Regions from separate parts of the Venatorbacter sp. C2-1 genome, predicted to be linked through region 2. Evidence: predicted binding sites of a transcription regulator. Region 2 holds the regulator's gene; each other region holds the start of a gene.
What was found. The regulator FNR, encoded in region 2, switches genes on or off when oxygen is low (the NO sensors DNR and NnrR bind a similar motif). The targets are predictions, from matches to a motif close to TTGATNTANATCAA.
Positions count from the first base shown of each region.

Region 1: coq7 (2-polyprenyl-3-methyl-6-methoxy-1,4-benzoquinone monooxygenase) is a predicted target of FNR. The motif match lies at 1,707-1,720, and genes of this name have one in related genera.
Region 3: ccoM (cytochrome c oxidase subunit CcoM) is a predicted target of FNR. The motif match lies at 2,996-3,009, and genes of this name have one in related genera.
Region 4: MT343_RS17145 (TraR/DksA family transcriptional regulator) is a predicted target of FNR. The motif match lies at 3,066-3,079, and genes of this name have one in related genera.

Region 1 covers NZ_CP094879.1:962,877-967,508, reverse strand. Annotated here, with positions in the region: gene MT343_RS04365 (7TM-DISM domain-containing protein) at 1-159, shown strand, start outside; gene MT343_RS04360 (AAA family ATPase) at 156-1,631, opposite strand; gene coq7 (2-polyprenyl-3-methyl-6-methoxy-1,4-benzoquinone monooxygenase) at 1,774-2,424, shown strand; gene MT343_RS04350 (hypothetical protein) at 2,592-2,834, shown strand; gene ilvN (acetolactate synthase small subunit) at 2,912-3,403, opposite strand; gene MT343_RS04340 (acetolactate synthase 3 large subunit) at 3,406-4,632, opposite strand, start outside.
Region 2 covers NZ_CP094879.1:2,465,651-2,470,282, forward strand. Annotated here, with positions in the region: gene MT343_RS10880 (heavy metal translocating P-type ATPase) at 1-2,038, shown strand, start outside; gene ccoS (cbb3-type cytochrome oxidase assembly protein CcoS) at 2,042-2,236, shown strand; gene MT343_RS10890 (sulfite exporter TauE/SafE family protein) at 2,233-2,895, shown strand; gene fnr (fumarate/nitrate reduction transcriptional regulator Fnr) at 2,981-3,748, shown strand; gene MT343_RS10900 (hypothetical protein) at 4,021-4,515, shown strand.
Region 3 covers NZ_CP094879.1:905,405-910,036, forward strand. Annotated here, with positions in the region: gene MT343_RS04045 (FecR family protein) at 1-1,355, opposite strand, end outside; gene MT343_RS04050 (tetratricopeptide repeat protein) at 1,367-2,818, opposite strand; gene ccoM (cytochrome c oxidase subunit CcoM) at 3,168-3,287, shown strand; gene MT343_RS04055 (septal ring lytic transglycosylase RlpA family protein) at 3,390-4,163, opposite strand; gene mltB (lytic murein transglycosylase B) at 4,160-4,632, opposite strand, start outside.
Region 4 covers NZ_CP094879.1:3,828,529-3,833,160, reverse strand. Annotated here, with positions in the region: gene MT343_RS17170 (cyd operon YbgE family protein) at 1-233, shown strand, start outside; gene MT343_RS17165 (rhodanese-like domain-containing protein) at 314-694, shown strand; gene MT343_RS17160 (Tll0287-like domain-containing protein) at 708-1,271, shown strand; gene MT343_RS17155 (OsmC family protein) at 1,273-1,710, shown strand; gene MT343_RS17150 (potassium channel family protein) at 1,839-2,681, shown strand; gene MT343_RS17145 (TraR/DksA family transcriptional regulator) at 2,678-3,010, opposite strand; gene MT343_RS17140 (HD domain-containing phosphohydrolase) at 3,152-4,279, shown strand; gene MT343_RS17135 (CBS domain-containing protein) at 4,286-4,632, opposite strand, start outside.

The DNA.
Region 1 (4,632 bases), 1.5 Mb from region 2:
CGCCTGATGCTGACAGGTTTAAGCATCAGCAGTGTGCGCGACGATGCTCTGGCCGTTGGTATTCAGCACCTGCTGGCCAAACCGGCCAGCGGCGAACGCCTGCGTAACGCCTTGCTGACCCTCAAATACCAGCCTCAGGTGCAGAACGAAGGCAGTTAATCGGCCGCGACTGCGCGGCTCGCAGCCCACTGCCGCAGTGCCTGCATAGGTTCTGCCATCACCACTGACAACGGCCGGGTACGGCGGATTTCCTGCAGCAGGGTATCCGTGCTGAGACCGGGGCCGGAGTGCTCACTGCTGGCGGCATGCCAGGCCGATACCACCGCCTGCTCCAGCTCGGCACCGGAAAAACCGTCACTTTCTTCAGCCAGTGCAGCCAGATCAAAACGCTGCGGGTCCAGCCCGCGCTTGTGCATATGCAGGCGCAGAATCTCCGCTCGGATTTCAGGCTTGGGCAGATCAACAAAGAACAGCTCATCCAGACGGCCCTTACGCAGTAACTCCGGTGGCAGCGCATGAATGTTGTTCGCCGTCGCCACCACAAATACCTGCGCATCATGCTCTGCCAGCCAGGTCAGCAAGGTGCCGAGAATACGCTGACTGACACCGGCATCGTTGCTGTCCTGCCCCAGTCCTTTCTCAATCTCGTCAATCCAGACCACACAGGGCGACATAGTTTCGGCAAGCTTCAGCGCTTCGCGCAGATTGCGTTCGGTCTCGCCGAAAAACTTGTTGTACAGGGTGCCGAAATCCAGACGCAGCAGGGGTAAGCCCCAGGAACCGGCCACCGCCTTCGCCGCCAGACTCTTACCGCTGCCCTGTACACCGAACAGCAGTAAGCCGCGCGGCCGCAGTTTGCGCTCGGCGGTCATAAAGGCCTGCTGGCGCTGCGCCAGCCAGGTTTTCATCACCTCCAGACCGGCAACATCGCTGAAACGCGCAGTGTCGTATTCAAAACTCATCACACCGTCCATATCCAGCAAGGCCATCTTGGCACGGCTGACCGCCGGTACATCGTCCTGGGTAATGGCGCCGTCATCGACGATGGCACCGCGCACCAGGCGACGGGCATCGGAGAAAGTAAGTCCCTTCAGATTGGCGACCAGCTGCTGCAGGGTGTCGTTATCACTGCGCACTTTACGGCCACTGAGCTTGGCGTAACGCTGGGCTTCTTCTTTCACCAAAGCCAGCAACTGGCTGTCATCCGGTAACTGCAGGCTGAAGCTGGCAGCCAGGCGCTGCAATTCCGGTGGCGCCTGCAGGCGGTGGCTGAGCAACACCACGGTTTTGCCGTAACGCTCATGCTGCAGAGCAATGTCTTTCAGCAAACGCACCACCAAAGGCTCTTCGAGAAACGGATGCAGGTCGCAGAAGATAAACAATCCGCCCTGTTCGCGCTCGCGTACGATTCGAAGGGCATCGGCGGGCTGCGTGGTTTCGTTGGCGCCAATGTCCTCACCAAAGCCGAGACGGCGCAGACCATCGCTCAGCGTCCATTGTTGCAGCGCCAGACCGCGGCGGATGGCCAGCCGGGTCAGCATCTCCAACGCCCGCGCTTCCTCATGGGATTCCAGCAGCAACAGCGGCACCTGGCGGTCGAGCAACAGGCTTAAATCGTGTAAATCCTGCATCGCAGTCTCCTTATTCTATGCGCGATTCTAACCACTCCATGGGCGACTGTCCGCCCTGTTCTGGCCGAAACTCACTTGATATGGGTCATGCGCCGGACGCCGTTATGCCGTAAAATGGCCGGAAATTCCGGAGGTATGAGTTATGAATGCCAACTCCCGTCGCTACTCGCTGTTTGACAAACTGATCCAGAACGCCGATCAGGCATTACGCACACTGGTGCCCGGTGCTGCACAGGAAGAACGCCCATCCCCGGCGCAGCAGCGCCCGTACCACGAGCTGAACGAGGCCGAACAGAAACACGCCGCCGGGCTGATGCGTATTAACCATACCGGTGAAGTCTGCGCCCAGGCGCTGTATCAGGGCCAGGCATTGACCGCCAAATTGCCTGAAGTACGGGAAGCCATGGAAGAAGCCGCCCGCGAAGAAATTGATCACCTGGTGTGGTGCGAAGATCGCATCAAAGATCTGGGCAGCCATACCAGCCGTCTGAATCCGCTGTTTTACGGACTGTCATTCGGCATCGGCGCTCTGGCCGGAAAAATCTCCGACAAAGTCAGTCTGGGTTTTGTCGCCGCCACCGAAGAACAGGTGTGCAAGCATCTGAGTCAGCATATGACCAGCCTGCCGGTGCAGGACGAAAAGAGCAAAGCGGTACTGCTGCAAATGCTGGAAGACGAAGCCAAACACGCAACCGTTGCCCTCGAAGCCGGCGGCCATAAATTCCCGCTGCCGGTCAAACTGGCGATGACCGCGGTATCGAAAGTGATGACCAAATCCGTTTATCGCTTCTGATAAAACCCCAGCCTGTATAATCATGCCTCCGCATCGCGCACTGACCTGCACCAAAGCAGGTCAGATGCGGAACGCATAACTCCCGTCACCAATAGATAGAATCGCTGTTTAGCAGGCAAAATGCCGCTGGTCTTTTACTCTGAATAAAGATGAGTAAGGAGCATCCCATGAGCCGATTCAGCGTTATCGAATTTATCCGCCGTATTTATCGCCTGCCACAGGATTATCCGGAACTGAACTGGACCCGCACCGAACTGTACCGGCGCCGGTTAGAGCAGGTAAAAAATGGCTGGATTATTACCGGCCTGATTATGCTCGCCAGCGGCAGTACCGCCGTGGTTTGTGTATTGGGCGCATTCGCCACCTTTTTATCGCTGGCGTTTCTTGAGCCGGATAATCCGCCACTCTGACGGTTCTTTAGTGCACGAAATCGCAGGCATAAAAAAACCCTCCGGCGGAGGGTTCTTTTATGGCTTCTGATTCTGAATTACAGGCTCAGAATTTTCTCGCCGCGGGAAATACCGGACACACCGGTACGTACCGTTTCCAGAACACAGCCAGCACCGATTGCTTCAATAAAAGCCTCCAGTTTGTCGCTGGTTCCGGTCAGCTGGATGGTATACACGCTGGCAGACACATCCACGATCTGACCACGGAAGATGTCGGCAGTACGTTTGATTTCCGCACGCTGCGCACCCACCGCTTTCACTTTGATCAGCATCAGCTCACGCTCAATATGCGGGCCTTCAGACAGATCAACCAGTTTCACCACTTCGATCAGCTTGTTCAGCTGCTTGGTGATCTGTTCGATCTTGCGATCATCACCGGTGGTGGTCATGGTCAGGCGTGACAGGGTGTTGTCTTCTGTCGGCGCCACTGTCAGGGTTTCAATGTTGTAACCACGCTGGGCGAACAGACCAACAACGCGTGACAAAGCACCCGGTTCGTTTTCCAGCAGAATCGAAATAATGTGTCTCATGTTCAGGTCCGCTCCGTCTTGCTCAGCCACATATCACGCATGGAGCCAGCCGGCACCTGCATCGGATACACGTGTTCTTCCGGGTCGACGGCAACGTCGAGGAAGACCAGACGGTCATTGTATTTATTGAAGGTGTCTTCCAGTGCCTGTGGCAGCTCATCGCGGCCGGTCACGCGGATACCCACGTGGCCATAGGCTTCCACCAGTTTGACAAAGTCCGGCAGGGACTCCATGTACGAGTGGGAGTGACGACCTTCGTAGTTCATGTCCTGCCACTGACGAACCATGCCCAGAGAGCCGTTGTTCAGACACAGGATTTTTACCGGAATGCCGTACTGCAGACAGGTCGACAGTTCCTGGATATTCATCTGGATAGAGCCTTCACCGGTCACGCATACAACCATTTCTTCCGGGAAGTTCATCTTAATGCCCATCGCCGCCGGGAAACCAAAGCCCATGGTTCCCAGACCACCGGAGTTGATCCAGCGGTTTGGCTTATCGAACTTGTAGTACTGCGCGGCAAACATCTGGTGCTGGCCAACGTCAGAAGTCACGTAAGCGTCACCCTTGGTGGCCGCCCAGATCGCTTCGATCACTTCCTGCGGCTTCATCAGCTGCGAGTCGTTTTTCTCATAACGCATCGCATGACGCTGGCGCCATTCGTTGATCTGTTTCCACCAGGACGCAATGGCTTCGGCATCCGGTACTTCGTTGCTTTCATCCAGCAACGCCATCATTTCGTCCAGCACGTTGCCAACCGGGCCAACGATAGGTACATCAACGATGATGGTCTTGGAGATTGAAGACGGATCAATGTCGATATGAATGATCTTGGCATCCGGACAGAACTTGCTGGTCGCGTTGGTTACACGGTCATCGAAGCGCGCGCCAATAGCCAGAACCACGTCAGCGTGGTGCATGGTCATGTTCGCCTCATAGGTACCGTGCATACCCAGCATGCCAACAAAACGCTCGCCGGTGCCCGGGTAAGAACCCAGCCCCATCAGCGTGTTGGTGCAAGGGAAATCCAGACGATCAACCAGTGCACGCAGTTTGTCGGAGCTGCCATCGATAATGACACCACCACCGGCATAAATAACCGGACGCTTGGCTTTCAGCAGCAACTCAACGGCCTTTTTGATCTGGCCGGAGTGACCACGCTGAGGTGGCGTGTAAGAACGCAGTTTGACCTTCTTCGGATAAACGTATTCGTAACGCTCATTCGGCAT
Region 2 (4,632 bases):
ACTTAACCTGTCCAACCACCGCCTGGTGGTACGCTGGCAGTACGACCAGATTGCCGTATCCAGTATTGCCGAGGCGATTTACCGCCTGGGCTACAAAGCCTCGCCGTTTTCTGCCACTGAACAGGAAGAGCAGCGCCATCGCGAGGGTAAACTGGCGATCCGCCGTCTCGCGGTTGCCGGTATCGGCACCATGCAGGTGATGATGCTCGCGGTGCCCCTGTATGTAGGCATGGCTGAGCAATACGAATTTTTTATGCGCCTGGCCTCAATGGTCATGACCCTGCCGGTGGTGCTGTTCAGCGCCCGGCCGTTCTTTACCGCTGCCCTGCGTGATCTGCGCACCCGTCATCTGACCATGGATGTGCCCGTATCGCTGGCCATTGTGCTGGCATTCTGTTCGAGCATCTGGAGCACCATGAATCAGGGCGTCGAGGTGTATTTTGACTCGGTCTGTATGTTTACCTTCTTCCTGCTGCTTGGCCGTTTTCTCGAAATGCGCGCCCGTCACCGGATGGGGAAAGCCGGTAATAATCTGCTGACGCTGCTGCCCAATATTGCGTTAAAGGTTGGTGACGACGGTGTTGAGCAGGTTATTGCCAGTGAAGACATCCGTATTGGTGACGTGCTGCGTCTGAAACCCGGCCATGCCATTCCCGCTGACGGAGTGGTGATCGAAGGCCGCAGCTCGGTTGATGAAGCCGCACTGACCGGCGAATACCTGCCCATCAGCAAGAAAGCCGGTGATCGCCTGATCGGCGGTACGTTTAACGTTGAAAGCCCGCTGCTGATGAAGGTCACCGCGACCGGCGCCGAAGCGCAGTTATCGACCATCATGCGCCTGATGGACCGTGCCCAGCAGGAGAAGCCGCGCGCTGCGCTGCTGGCCGACAAAATTGCCAGCCACTTTGTTGCGGCGGTGCTGATCATCTCCAGCTCGGTCTTCACTTTCTGGTGGCTGCAAGGCGATGAACACGCCTTTTTCATCGCCCTCAGCGTGCTGGTTGTAACCTGCCCCTGCGCCCTGTCGCTGGCTACGCCAACGGCTCTGACAGCCGCCACGGCCGCACTGCGCGAACGCGGATTGTTAATCAGCAAAGGCCATGTGCTGGAAGTTCTGCCACAGATAAACCGGGTGGTATTCGATAAAACCGGCACCCTGACCCAGGGCAAACTAACCCTGGAGCAGGTCGAACCTCTGGCGGATCTGGATGAAACTCAGCTGCTGGCCCTGATCGCCGGCCTTGAGAAACACTCAACCCATCCGATTGCCCGTGCCTTCCGCACCATAAAAGCGGCTGCCGTAGAGAACACCGAACAAACCGCCGGCCAGGGCATCAGCGGCCAGTGGAACGGGCACACTCTGCGCTTTGGCCGCGCCGATTATGCCTGGCCAGCAGCCCCCCTGACGGAGCCCGACAACAAGGCCGCTGGCCAGTGGCTGCTGCTCGCCAGTGATCAGCAACCGCTGGCCTGGGTGCGCCTGAATGACAGCCTGCGCCGCAACGCTGCGTCAATTGTCAGCGGTCTTCAACAACGCGGTATCGCCGTGTCTCTGCTGACCGGCGACCCCGGCGCATCCGGTCAGGTGGTGGCGGATGCACTGGGCATTACCGACCTGCAGACCGGCGTCTCGCCGGAACAGAAACTGGCCGCAGTGCGCGCCTGGCAGCAGGCCGGTGAGCGGGTCATGATGGTCGGCGACGGTATTAACGATGTGCCGGTACTGGCCGGTGCTGATATTGCTCTGGCCGTTAACGAAGCCACCGATCTGGCTAAGACCAACGCCGATGCCATGCTTACCAACGGTCGTCTGGAAACCTTACTGACCGCTCTGGATGGTGCCACCAAGACGCGCCGTATTATTGCTCAGAACATCGGCTGGGCTTTGCTGTACAATCTCATCGCATTACCGGTGGCAGCGGCAGGTTTTGTTCCGCCCTGGGCCGCTGCGATTGGCATGTCATTCAGTTCGTTACTGGTGGTCACCAACGCCCTGCGCCTGAATCGCCTGCCGGCTCCTGACTCCTCTGAGGTTTGATCGATGGATATCATTTACATCCTGGTACCGCTGTCTTTACTGCTGATCGGCATTGCCGTGCTGATCTTTTTCTGGGCGGTGAAGAGCGGCCAGTTTGAAGACATGGAGTCCCCCGCCCACCGCATTCTGTTTGATGACGATGAGCCGATAAATCGCCGTCAGGACGACAGCGATCAAACCCCATCTGACAAGCCATGATTGAACCCCTGTCGCTGCTGACCGCCTTTCTGCTCGGCCTGTTTGGCTCCAGCCACTGTCTGGTGATGTGCGGGGGTATTGCTGCGGCTATTGGCAGCAGCGCTGGAACTCAGCGTGTCCGGGTGACGCTGCTGTTTAACACCGGGCGCATACTGAGCTACAGCATCGCCGGGCTGATAGTCGCCAGCGCAGGTCTGTGGCTGCAGAGCCAGCACCAGTGGCTGATGCTGATCTTGCGGACACTGGCCGCGCTGATGCTGATACTGATGGGGCTCTATATTGCCCGCTGGTCACTGATGCTGACCCGTATTGAGCAACTGGGCCAGGGAATCTGGAAACACCTGCAGCCTCTGACCCGCCGTTTTATGCAATCTCCGCGTGCGATTGATCGTCTGTGGCTGGGCATGCTCTGGGGCTGGTTGCCCTGCGGCCTGATTTACAGCACGCTGAGCTGGGTTGCCGCAAATGGCCAGCCTTTGCTGGGAGCCGCTGCGATGTTCGCCTTTGGTCTGGGTACCCTGCCAGCCCTGTTTGCCAGCACACTGGCGGCCAATGTACTGACGCCGTTTCTGAGCAACAACCGCGTGCGTCAGGTTGCCGGGGGATTACTGATCGGATTTGGTTTGTGGACGGCAGCATCGGTCTGGTTACTTTCTTGACAGATCGCGCGCTAATGCCGAACATAGCCGCAACTGCTGCACTTGTTACTTACTCCGACACCGGGGTTTCACTCAGGAATCAGTCATGAAAACGACACATGTTGCGCCTGCTCCACTGCGGGGCACTCAACCACACTGCCAGACCTGCTCACTGAATGCGTTGTGTCTGCCATTGTCCCTGAACGATTCCGATATGGAGCGCCTCGACGATATCATCCGCCGTGGCCGTCCGATCCAGAAAGGTCAGCTGCTGTTCCAGCAGGGCGAAGCGTTTCAATCCGTATTTGCCGTTCGCACCGGAGCCCTGAAAACCTACACTCTGGCGAGTAACGGTGAAGAACAGATTACCGGTTTTCACCTGGCCTCTGAGCTGGTTGGCCTGGCCGGTTATGATAACGGCAACTATCCGTTAACCGCCAAAGCGCTGGAAACCACCACCGTCTGTGAAATTCCGCTGCAGCAACTCGACAGTCTGGCCGATGACCTGCCGGATCTGCGTAAGCAGCTGATGCGTACCATGGGCACCGAAATCCGTCATGATCAGAACATGATGTTGCTGCTCAGCAAGAAAAACGCCGAAGAACGCGTAGCCTCTTTCCTGATTGATATTTCCCAGCGTTATTCCCGTCGTGGTTTTTCGGCCAGTCATTTCCGCCTGCCGATGTCGCGGGTGGATATCAGTAACTATCTGGGCCTCGCGGTAGAAACCATCAGCCGCGTGTTTACCCGCTTCCAGAAGAACGGCCTGATCGAAACCCAGGGTAAAGAAGTGATTCTGCAGGACCCCGATATGCTGTATGAACTGGCCGGCCTGAATACTGAAAAAGAGTGTGCCGCTCACCCGCAAGAGTAAGCCGCTCACCCGTAAGCAAAAAAACCGGCCAGAGGCCGGTTTTTTTATGCCTGCCCTCTTATGCCTGTTTTCTGCTTATGAACACTTATGCAACGCCCTCTGGTACGGGAAATGCTTTTACCAGAATAAAGGCTGAACAGACGTTATTTTTCTGGCGCCGGTATCCAGGCTATCTATTGGCAATTGGTATAAAACCGCAGCAGATAAAATAATCTGATCTAAGATTGCAGAAACAGCGTCATTCAGCCGATATGACGTATAAGGAGGTGACCATGGGCATCTGCGCAAATGAACTGACCCGCTGGGTAATCCAGCCAACCCTGCAACGCATCGGGGTTAGTAACCCGATGGCCAGCACCCTGCTGCTGGCAACTGCGGCTCAAGAATCGGCTCTTGGATCGCATCTCAAAGCCGCCGGTCAACGGGCTCTCGGCATTTACCGCATTCACAGCCTGACCCACCGCCATGTATGGGACGCTTATCTGGCACAACAGCCTGAACTGGCCAGCACCGTGCGCGGCCTTGCCAGCCAGCATGATTTTCTCAGTCACCCTCATGCCGAGCTGACCACCAATCTGTCTTATGCCACCGCCATTGCCTGGTTTATCTATGCCCGCAATGATGATTTTGTTCTGCCCGCCGATGCAACCGCAGAACAGCTCGCACGTCTGTGGAAACGTTTTTACCATCCCCGCAGTGGTGTCAGCATTGAAGAGTTCTGTGCCAGTCTCGGTGCCGCCACCGCCCTGCTCGACCGTGCAGCCTGAGCAGGCGTACCTTTTCTCAAAGTCCCCGAACAACATTCCTTTTTAACTGCCTGACCTGCGCAGGCGGTTCCTTCACCCGATGCATTCTGCTATAAAGCGGGCGCAATTATTCAGGGT
Region 3 (4,632 bases), 1.6 Mb from region 2:
GTAGAAAAATCCAGATCAAAATTGCCGCTGGCACTGAGCAGAGCATTCCCTTTGCTGTCTGTTCCCAGGGCCTGAGTGCCGCCGAAATATACCGAGCCAGAGGTAGGGATATTGCCTTCAAGTGCAGGATTGGCAATCACCCACATAACCGGCGATTCGACAGCGGTGACAACCAGCGAACTTTCTTCCAGCAACTGTGAAACCGGCGCCTCTGCGCTGCCGTTCCAGATGCCCCATTCAATACCGGCAATATCCGCCATCTCCGGCAGCAATGTACTGTCGGTTGTGCCACTGTAACGGGTGATATCAATACCTTTATTGTCGTCGACGGATACAAACACCGGCTCGCCACGCTCGTCACGGAAGGCGGATACAGGAATTGCTTTGCCATTAACAATAATGCTGCCGACGCTGGTACTGGTGAGAAAGGCGGTGAATTCTTCCGAACTCAGGCGCAGATCCGGTGAGGTGATCACAGGACCGCCGTCGCCACCATCACCACCGTCTCCGCCATCAGGAGGGGTGTTATCAATCAGATTACCGGCTTCTTTCAAGGTATCTTCATGACCACTGTCGGCATCCTGATCAAGAGGTGGCGGAACTTTGTTATCGCCGCTGGTGTTATTCAGTACCGTTGTAGCCGGGCTGGTAGTGGCTGTTCCGGGAGGTGGTGTGCTGCCATCCGGATTTTCTGAACCGGTTGTACTCATGCTGTCTGGTATGACGTCAGAATCAGCGTTATCCAGTGCCTGCGGTGCTTCCAGCATTCCCTGAAAGCCAGTGTTACCCAGTACGCCAAAGTTGAAATCAGCATTCTGACCAAGATTAAAATCGCCCTGATCTGAGGACAGCGTAATGCCTCCTTTCCAGACTCCCGCCATCAGCTGGCCTTTGGCCAGTAAGGCGCTGTAGAGCGTGCCACGGATACCGATGCTGGCAACGGGGGTGTCGACCCGGTAAGCCTCTTTATTGCCTTTGCCAATACTGCCGGTCAGGGTGCGGAACCCACCTTCTACCAGTTCCATCAGCACCTTGCCCCCTTTGCCATCGGCATCGGCCTGCTGGTAGGCATGAATACTGAGCTGGCTGTTTTCCTGCAAAGCCAGCAGGGCGTTATCGATAAAGCGGATCTGTACGCGGCTGCCGGTACCGGTACGAATTGTGTCGCTGGGGTAAATTTCATCGCGGCGCTTCAGATTGCGGCTGCTGCCATCGGCTGCCTGCGCAGTGACATCGCCTTTTACCATGATGATGTGGCCGGCCAGTTCGGCTGCGCGGGCTGAGTTCAGTGTGAACATCATCAGCAGAATAACCATTGCCTGAAACAGGCAGGCTGAACGTGTAATCCGGTGCATGATGGCCTCCATCAGAATGTCCAGTTGATGCCCGCTTCGAGCAGCGTGCGGTCATATTCGTACAAGGGGAGATTGCTGTTGTAACGGACCTGGCTGGCCTGGGTGTAAAGGGTCAGGGCTGGTAACAGGGTATAGCCGTAGCCCAGTACCAGCTGGATCATTTGCTCGGCACGGGTTTCGCCGGCGGCGAGCAGGTTGTCTGCCGGAAATGCCCCCTGAAACTGGTAGTCGCGCAGAATCAGGCTGGCATACAGACTGCTGTGAATGTTCAGCAGTTGCTGAGCACTCAGGTTAATACCCTGCGTGTCCCGTGCCTGATACTCCTGTTCGCCATCATCGGTGGCCAGCACCAGTGCAAACTGGGCTGAGAGCGATCCGGCTGAAAAAGCGGCACCCGCCTGAAGTTCGGCCTGCAGCAGGTCGAGATCATCATTGAGCTTATTGTCCTGGCTACTCAGTGTCAGACGGGTCTGACTCTGCCATTCGCTGGCCAGCTGGTAGTTCCATTCCAGATTCGCCGACAGGTCTGACAGCAGATCATCCCGGCCCAGCCAATAGTGGCTGTAACGACCGCCAAGCCGCAGATTGTGACGTCCACGGACCATCCGCATGCCGCCGCTGGCGTAGAGGTTATCCAGATCAAACAGATCATCGGCGGCGTTGTCTTTGCGGCTGGCTCCTAACTGCAGGTCGATGGCGCTGCGCTGTGTCAGTGGGCTGATATAACTGCCCTGGGCCCGCAGCTGATAGTAGCCACTGCCTTTAGCGCGCTGATCACGGCTCAGGCGCGCGGTCAGCAGGCCGTCGAGCAGGTCGACCTCATTGAGATCAGTAGCGGTATTGTAGTTGGAGTCATAACCGCCGCTGGCGGAGACAAAACCTCCCCAGGCAGGCATCACGCTCAGGCGCTGCTCCTGAATACGTTGCAGGAACTGTGCAATGGTCTCCCGGACCTGCGCAGGCGGGTTGGTACTCTGAACCCGGCTGAACTCCTGCTCGGCAGCATCGTGATTACCAAGGTAATAGTAAGCACGTGCTAACTCCAGACGGTAGCGGGCAACTGCCGGGTAGTTGCTGCTGAGGCGCTCGAAGCCGAATAAGGCTTCATTGAAATATCCAAGCTGGGCAGCGCTGAATGCGTAATAAAAATCAAATGACGGGTCGCCTTCGTAAAGGCTGAGCAGTGGTTGTGCCAGTTGATAGGCGCTCTGGTAGTCCTGCTGCCGGATCAGTTGTGACAGTTGCTGATTGGTTCGTGCCAGTGTTGTGGTATCTGCTTCGGGCGCTGCACCTAGTGCAACAGGCGTCAGGGCAGGTGTGGCTTGGTCTGTCGGAGCTTCTGCCGTTGCCTCTGTCACAGAGGACGTTCCGGCGGCGGGTTGTTCTTCCGCCTGCAGCAGGGCCGCAGAGAACAGTGATCCGCACAGCAGCAGTGAAGCAGCTTGTGTAATTGGTCCTTTCACCTTGCTCAGTCCTTTATGGTCGCCGGTTTACATAGTGTGCACTGACTGACGATAAATACCAATAATTGCGCAGTGTCTGTCTGCTGCATGGCTGCAAGGGATCTGCGCAGGAGTGTTGATGCTCAGCATATTCGGTAGCAAGGTTTACACCATTAGTCATAATAACTGTATGGTTATTTGATGTGTATCAAGCTCCGTATCAACCTCTTTCTGGGGCGATTTTTTCGTTGATTTACATCAATTCTGCCTTCCGGCCCCTTGCTAAAGTGACTTCATACCAAGCGCAATGAAGCAGCCAACGCAGCCATTGCCGCTCCGAACTGCACGGCTTAACTGAGAGGTGAGCACTATGTTTATGGATGAAGTTGTATTTTCCGGCCTGATTATTGTTGCCCTGACCTGCGCCTTCTTTGGCGGCGTTTACTGGGCTGTTAAGAAAGACATCGAAAAACACGGTACTGGTGAATAAGCCGGGCCAACACGCTTTAGTTTTACTGTTTCTGCGCTGAGTACCTTGCCTCTGGGCCTGACGTTGATCGTCATGGCCCCTTTTTTTGTCTCTTTGTTGTGATCAGTTCAGCTGGTGAGCAGCCAGCAGCAGTGGCTGGCGGATATTCAGCTGATTAAGCCGGTCCAGTACGGCCTGCAGATCATCACCCTCGGGCACTGGTCCGATCCGCACTTTATGTAAACCGGCTCCGCCGTCCTGAGTGCTGATGCTGACCGGCCAGGTCATGGGCGCCAGTGAGCGCTGCAGGCTGGCCTGCAGCCGTTGCGCGGCGGCGGCATCTGACAACGCGCTGACCTGCACCCAGCGTACGCTGTGGGCATGGGGTGGGGTGACAACTTCAACATCAACCACGGCCGTGCCCATTTTATTGATGCCAAGGCGAACGGCAGCAGCATAGGACAGATCAATAATCCGGCCTTCGTGGAACGGCCCGCGGTCATTGACCCGCACGATAATGGATTTGCCGTTATCAACCCGGGTAACACGGACATAGCTGGGCAGAGGCAGGGTTTTGTGGGCCGCGCTGAACTGATAGACGTCGTAAATTTCGCCGTTTGAGGTGCGGTGACCATGAAATTTCATACCGTACCAGGAAGCAATACCGCGTTCTTTGTAGTTATCGGCCTTGTCCATCACCTGATATTCCTTGCCGAATACCTGGTAGCTGCGCGGATTACCCATGCTGCTGCGGGGCTCTGCTTTAGGTTCCGGTTCCGGCAGATTGTGGATATCGGCAACGGTTGCCGGAGTGAAGTCGTTGGCGTGCTGATAACGCGAGGTTGCACAGCCTGCCAGCACCAGTGTCAGTGCCAGCAGAAGGGTAACCGCTCTCAACGCAGCGCCTCACTCAACTGATAGACGGCCATGGCATACATGCGGCTGTGGTTGTAGCGGGTGATAACATAAAAATTGTGTTCACCGAGCCAGAATTCTGCACCGACTTTTCCCTGCAGACGGATCAGGTTCGCGGGGCGGTCTTCGGCGACTTTATTGGTCGGTTCCACGCCCAGTGCTTTTAATTCGGCAACGGTCCATTTGGGTTTGAGGCTGTCGTTGATGATTTCTTCATAGTCTTTACCGCTGACCCGAACGCGTTGGGTTACGGCTTCACCGGTGCGCCAGCCGTGGCGTTTGAAGTAGTTGGCGACGCTGAAAATCGCATCCGCAGGGTTACCCCACAGATCACGCTTACCGTCTTTGTCAGCATCAACGGCGTAGTTCAGAAAACTGGTCGGAATAAACTGGCCATAACCCATCGCTCCGGCATAAGAACCTTTGACACTGGCCGGGTCGATTTTTTCAT
Region 4 (4,632 bases), 1.4 Mb from region 2:
CATTACTGGCCGCGCTCGGTTTATCGGGATTATTGCTGGCGGTGCCGCATGTGGTTGCCAGCGAAACCATGAATATTGACCATGGCCTGCTGTCGCTGTGCCTGTGGGGCATCAGCGCTGGTTTTGTGCATGGTGTTGGCTATGTGCCGGAAATGAAAATCTGGCGCCTGGTGTTCAGCCCTTATATCGGCTGGCCACTGATGCTGGTTTGTGGCTGGTGGTGGATCGTCTGACAGCTGTTGTCTGAGTGTCGGGGCTGCCATACCGGCTGTATTTCTGTATGCTTATTCGGAAATGTAAAAGGAGAACTGACATGGCATTAAGCAAAGACGATTTATTGGCCGAAGCCCGCTCTGCGGTGAATCCTGTTGATGCCGCCGCCGCTGAGGCGTTGCTGGCGAACGGCGCAGTGGTACTCGATGTACGTGAGCCGGCGGAGTTTGATATGGGCCACCTGCCGGGTGCGGTTAACGTCCCGCGCGGTGTGCTGGAATTCCGTGTGGGTGATCACCCGGCGCTGACCAATCCCCAGGCCGAGATTCTGCTGTATTGTAAAAATGGCGGCCGCAGCACACTGGCAGCCTACACCCTGAAACGCATGGGGTTTGAGCAGGTGAAAATGCTGGTGGGTGGCTTCGATGGCTGGAGCGGCACCGTGCATAAAGTGGAAGTTGACCCAAGCGTGTATCGCTGAGGAGTTGCAGGCCATGGGAATGTTAAAACGCAGTGTGTTGCTGACGGCAATGCTTGGTCTGGCGCCGGTGTGGGTGGTGGCTGCCGATAATACTCAGCTGACTCAGGAAGCCCGGCAACAGACCAAAGCCTTTGCTCAGGCATTGCAGAAAACCCTGAAGCAGGGGATTCAGGCGAGCGGCCCTGAAGCGGCGATTCAGCTGTGCAATACCGAAGCTCCGGCCATTGCCGCCGGGCTGAGCCAGAATGGCTGGCAGGTGGCGCGCACCTCAACAAAAATCCGCAACCCGGATAATGTTGCCGATGATTGGGAACTGCAGACGCTGGAAGATTTTTCCCGCCGGCTGCAGGCCGGTGAAGACCCGGCGGGCATTGAAGCGACGACCGTTGCCGATGGCGAATTCCGTTATATGAAAGCCATTCCAACGGCGCCGCTGTGTCTGACCTGTCATGGCTCACAACTGGCACCGGCGGTAACCGCCAGGCTGGACGAGTTGTATCCTGCCGATCAGGCACGCGGCTTTAATGCCGGCGATCTGCGTGGTGCTTTCACTTTGCGTAAAACACTGGAGGAATAACGTGTCGGAACACCGTATTGATATTCGCTGGGAAAAACAGGGTGAGTTTTCCCATGAGGGATTTGAGCGCCGCCATAGTATTCAGTTTTTACCTCAGCTCAGTCTGACCGCAGGCGGGGCCGGTAACGATTTCGGTGCCGACCCTGAACAGATGCTGGCGGCGGCGATGGCCAGCTGCCATATGCAGACCTTTCTGGCACTGGCGGCGAAAAAGCGCCTGCAGGTGTTGTCGTATGACGATTCGGCGGTGGCGGAAATGGAGCAGCGCGACGATGGAAAGTTCTGGGTTGCCCGTATCCGTCTGAATCCGAAGGTGGTTTTCAGCGGCGATAAACAACCGGATGAAGCGGCGGTGATCGCCATGCACGATAAAGCACACCAGCATTGTTTTATTGCTAACTCCACTACCAGCGACGTTCAGGTTAACCCGCTGTTCTGAGTGCTGTAAGCGGCGCCGATTGCCTTTATGGGTGATCTGCGTCGCCTTTTACCGTTAAGATTCAGCTACTCTTTTACGTAACCAATGTTTATCAAGTGGTTTACCTGACGGTGCTGAACTGAGCTTTGATGATTCTCTCCTTTTCTAAAATGGTCGGCCTCTCCGGCGTTGATAACAACGAAAATGCCCGCGCCCGGCGCATTGGCCGTATGTTTGAATGGCCGATGATTCTGATCGCCTTCTGGATTGTATTCGAGTGGTATCTCGAAGCCCGCGCCGATGGCCCACTGCCGTACACCTACATTACCGACTGGTTTTTATGGACTTTCTTTTTGCTGGAAACCCTGGTGCTGACTGCGGTGGTGGACGATAAGGCGCGCTATTTACGTAATAACTGGAGCAATCTGGTGATTGTGATTGCCGGTATGCCGTTGCTCTGGCAGGCCTTTCCCCACGCCGGTGGCTTACGTGCACTGCGATTGCTGGCGATGTTCACCATGCTGATGAATATGTCCGGCTCGTTCCAGAAAATTATGGGAAGAAATCACCTCGGGCCGACCCTGATGGTGAGTTTTATCATCATCATTATGGCCGGCACCTTAATGGCGGTGATTGATCCCAATGTGCAGACACCGATGGATGGTATCTGGTGGGCCTGGGTAACGGTAACCACCGTGGGCTATGGTGATATTGTGCCGGGCAGCACCGCCGGGCGTTTATTCGGGTCGGTACTGATTCTGATGGGAATTGGTTTATTTTCGATGATGACCGCCAGCTTTTCTGCGTTTTTTATGCAGCAGGAAGAAGAAGACCTGATTGCCAAAGAAACGGCGAATGCTGACCGGCTGGCTAAAATGGAAAGCCGTATGGAGCAGCTGGAAACCAAACTGGATCAGCTGCTGACCATTGCCCTGGAAGCTGAGCAGCAACGCCGTGAACAGGGACGCGACCTGGATGGTGGCGAGCGTTAATCAGTCTGTTCTGCGCACTGGATACATTGGGTTGTGTAAGGAACGGCCTGCAGGCGCTTTTCGTCAATCGTATTTCCACATTCGCTGCATTCGCCATAAATTCCTGCATCCAGACGCGCCAGTGCCTGATTGATCATCGTGATCTCGTGTAAAGATTCACCGGCAATGGCATGCAGTACATCGTCATTTTCCCGCTCTACCGCTTGTTCGGCAAAATCTGCGGACAAAGGCTCATCGCGGTGACTGGCATCACGCTCAACCTTACTGGCGCGGTTTTCCAGCATGGCTTTACGCTGTGTTAACACTTGTCTGATGGCGCTGGTATCCATATCACTTTCCTTTGTTAGCTTTACTTCAGGCTAGGCCAGAGGAGGGTTTTTCTCCTTGATGTGCATCAGGAAGCTGGCAACTTCCTGCGCTGAGGGCGGATGGCTTAGCCTACACTGTGCCAAACGGCGGAGAGGCATGTTATGGAAGATCCACTCTATCTGAATGATCCCTATCAGGCTCTGGGACAGAAAATGCATTTTATGCAGCGACTGGAGCGTCTTTACCGGGTATTGCGCGAGCAGTATGAAGGCGTGCAGCGTTTTGCGCTGGTGCTGTACAACCCTGAAGATGGGCTGCTGTCGACTTTTGTTTATGAAAGCGATGACACCTCGCCGCTGTTAGGTTACAGCGTGCGGCTGGATGACGTGCCGTCACTGCAGGCTCTGGCCGATAAACCGGCTTTGCGGGTGGTTAATGACATGCGCTGCTTCCGTCATAAGAGTTTATCTGTTCATACCGCAGCGTTGTTGTCTCAGGGCTACCGGGCGAGCCTCACCATGCCGGTATTCCATGATGGTGCTTTGCTGGGATTTCTGTTTCTGAACTCACTGCAGCGGCATTATTTTTCTGAGCAGAAAATTGCCTACTGCAACCTGTGGGCGCATCTGGTTGGCCAGTTGCTGGTGCGCGAACATGATGCGGTTGCCCGTATGCAGGCGCTGGTAAAATTTGCCACCGACGTCAGCGGTCGCCGTTCGGTAGAAACCGATGCCCATGTGCGGCGCATGGCTGCCTATGCGCGCATGATTGCCCGCGCCCTGCAGAAAAAACTGCAGTTAAGCGATGCCTTTATCGAATATCTGGCGCTGTTTGCTCCTCTGCATGACATCGGTAAAATTGCCATCCCCGACAGTATTCTGCACAAAGCCGGCCCGCTGACGGCGGACGAATTCGAGCGAATGAAATCCCATGTGAAAGTCGGGCGCGATATTGTCGACCAGGCTCTGGAGCATTTTGCGCTCGGCGATATGGAGCACACCGAAATGCTGCGCAACATTGTTCAGTATCACCATGAAAAACTGAATGGCAGTGGTTATCTGGGGGCCGAAGGCGATGACGTACCGCTGGAAGCGCGGATTATTGCGGTGGCCGATATTCTTGATGCCTTGTTAAACCGGCGCAGCTACAAGGAAGCCTGGCCACAGGACAAAGTCTTCGCTGAATTACAGCAAATGGCGGCGCACAACGAGCTCGATCAGGCTTGTGTGGATGCCGTGTTAAAGCATCCACAACAGGTTGATGATATTCAGCGACGCTACCCGTCCTGAGTCTGCTCAGGACTGTTCCAGCAATTCAATCGCCAGACGGACAAAGTCTTTGGAGCTGAGCAGACCGATCAGATGATTTTCACTATCAGTAACCAGTAAGCAACCCTGACGGCTGTTGCGTAACTGCTGACCGGCGACGGTCAGTGGCATATCGGCCGGAATGGTTTGAACATCGGTATTAATGCAGGAGCTCAGTTTGGTTTGTGCCAGATACGTCTGCAGATTATGCGCGCCAAATTTATCGGTAATACGGAATGCTTCGGTTAAAAATTCTTTCTGACTGAGCAGGCCGAATATTTTCCCTTCTGCATCAACTACCGGAATGTGGCGAACCTGATGGCGCCCCATCGTTT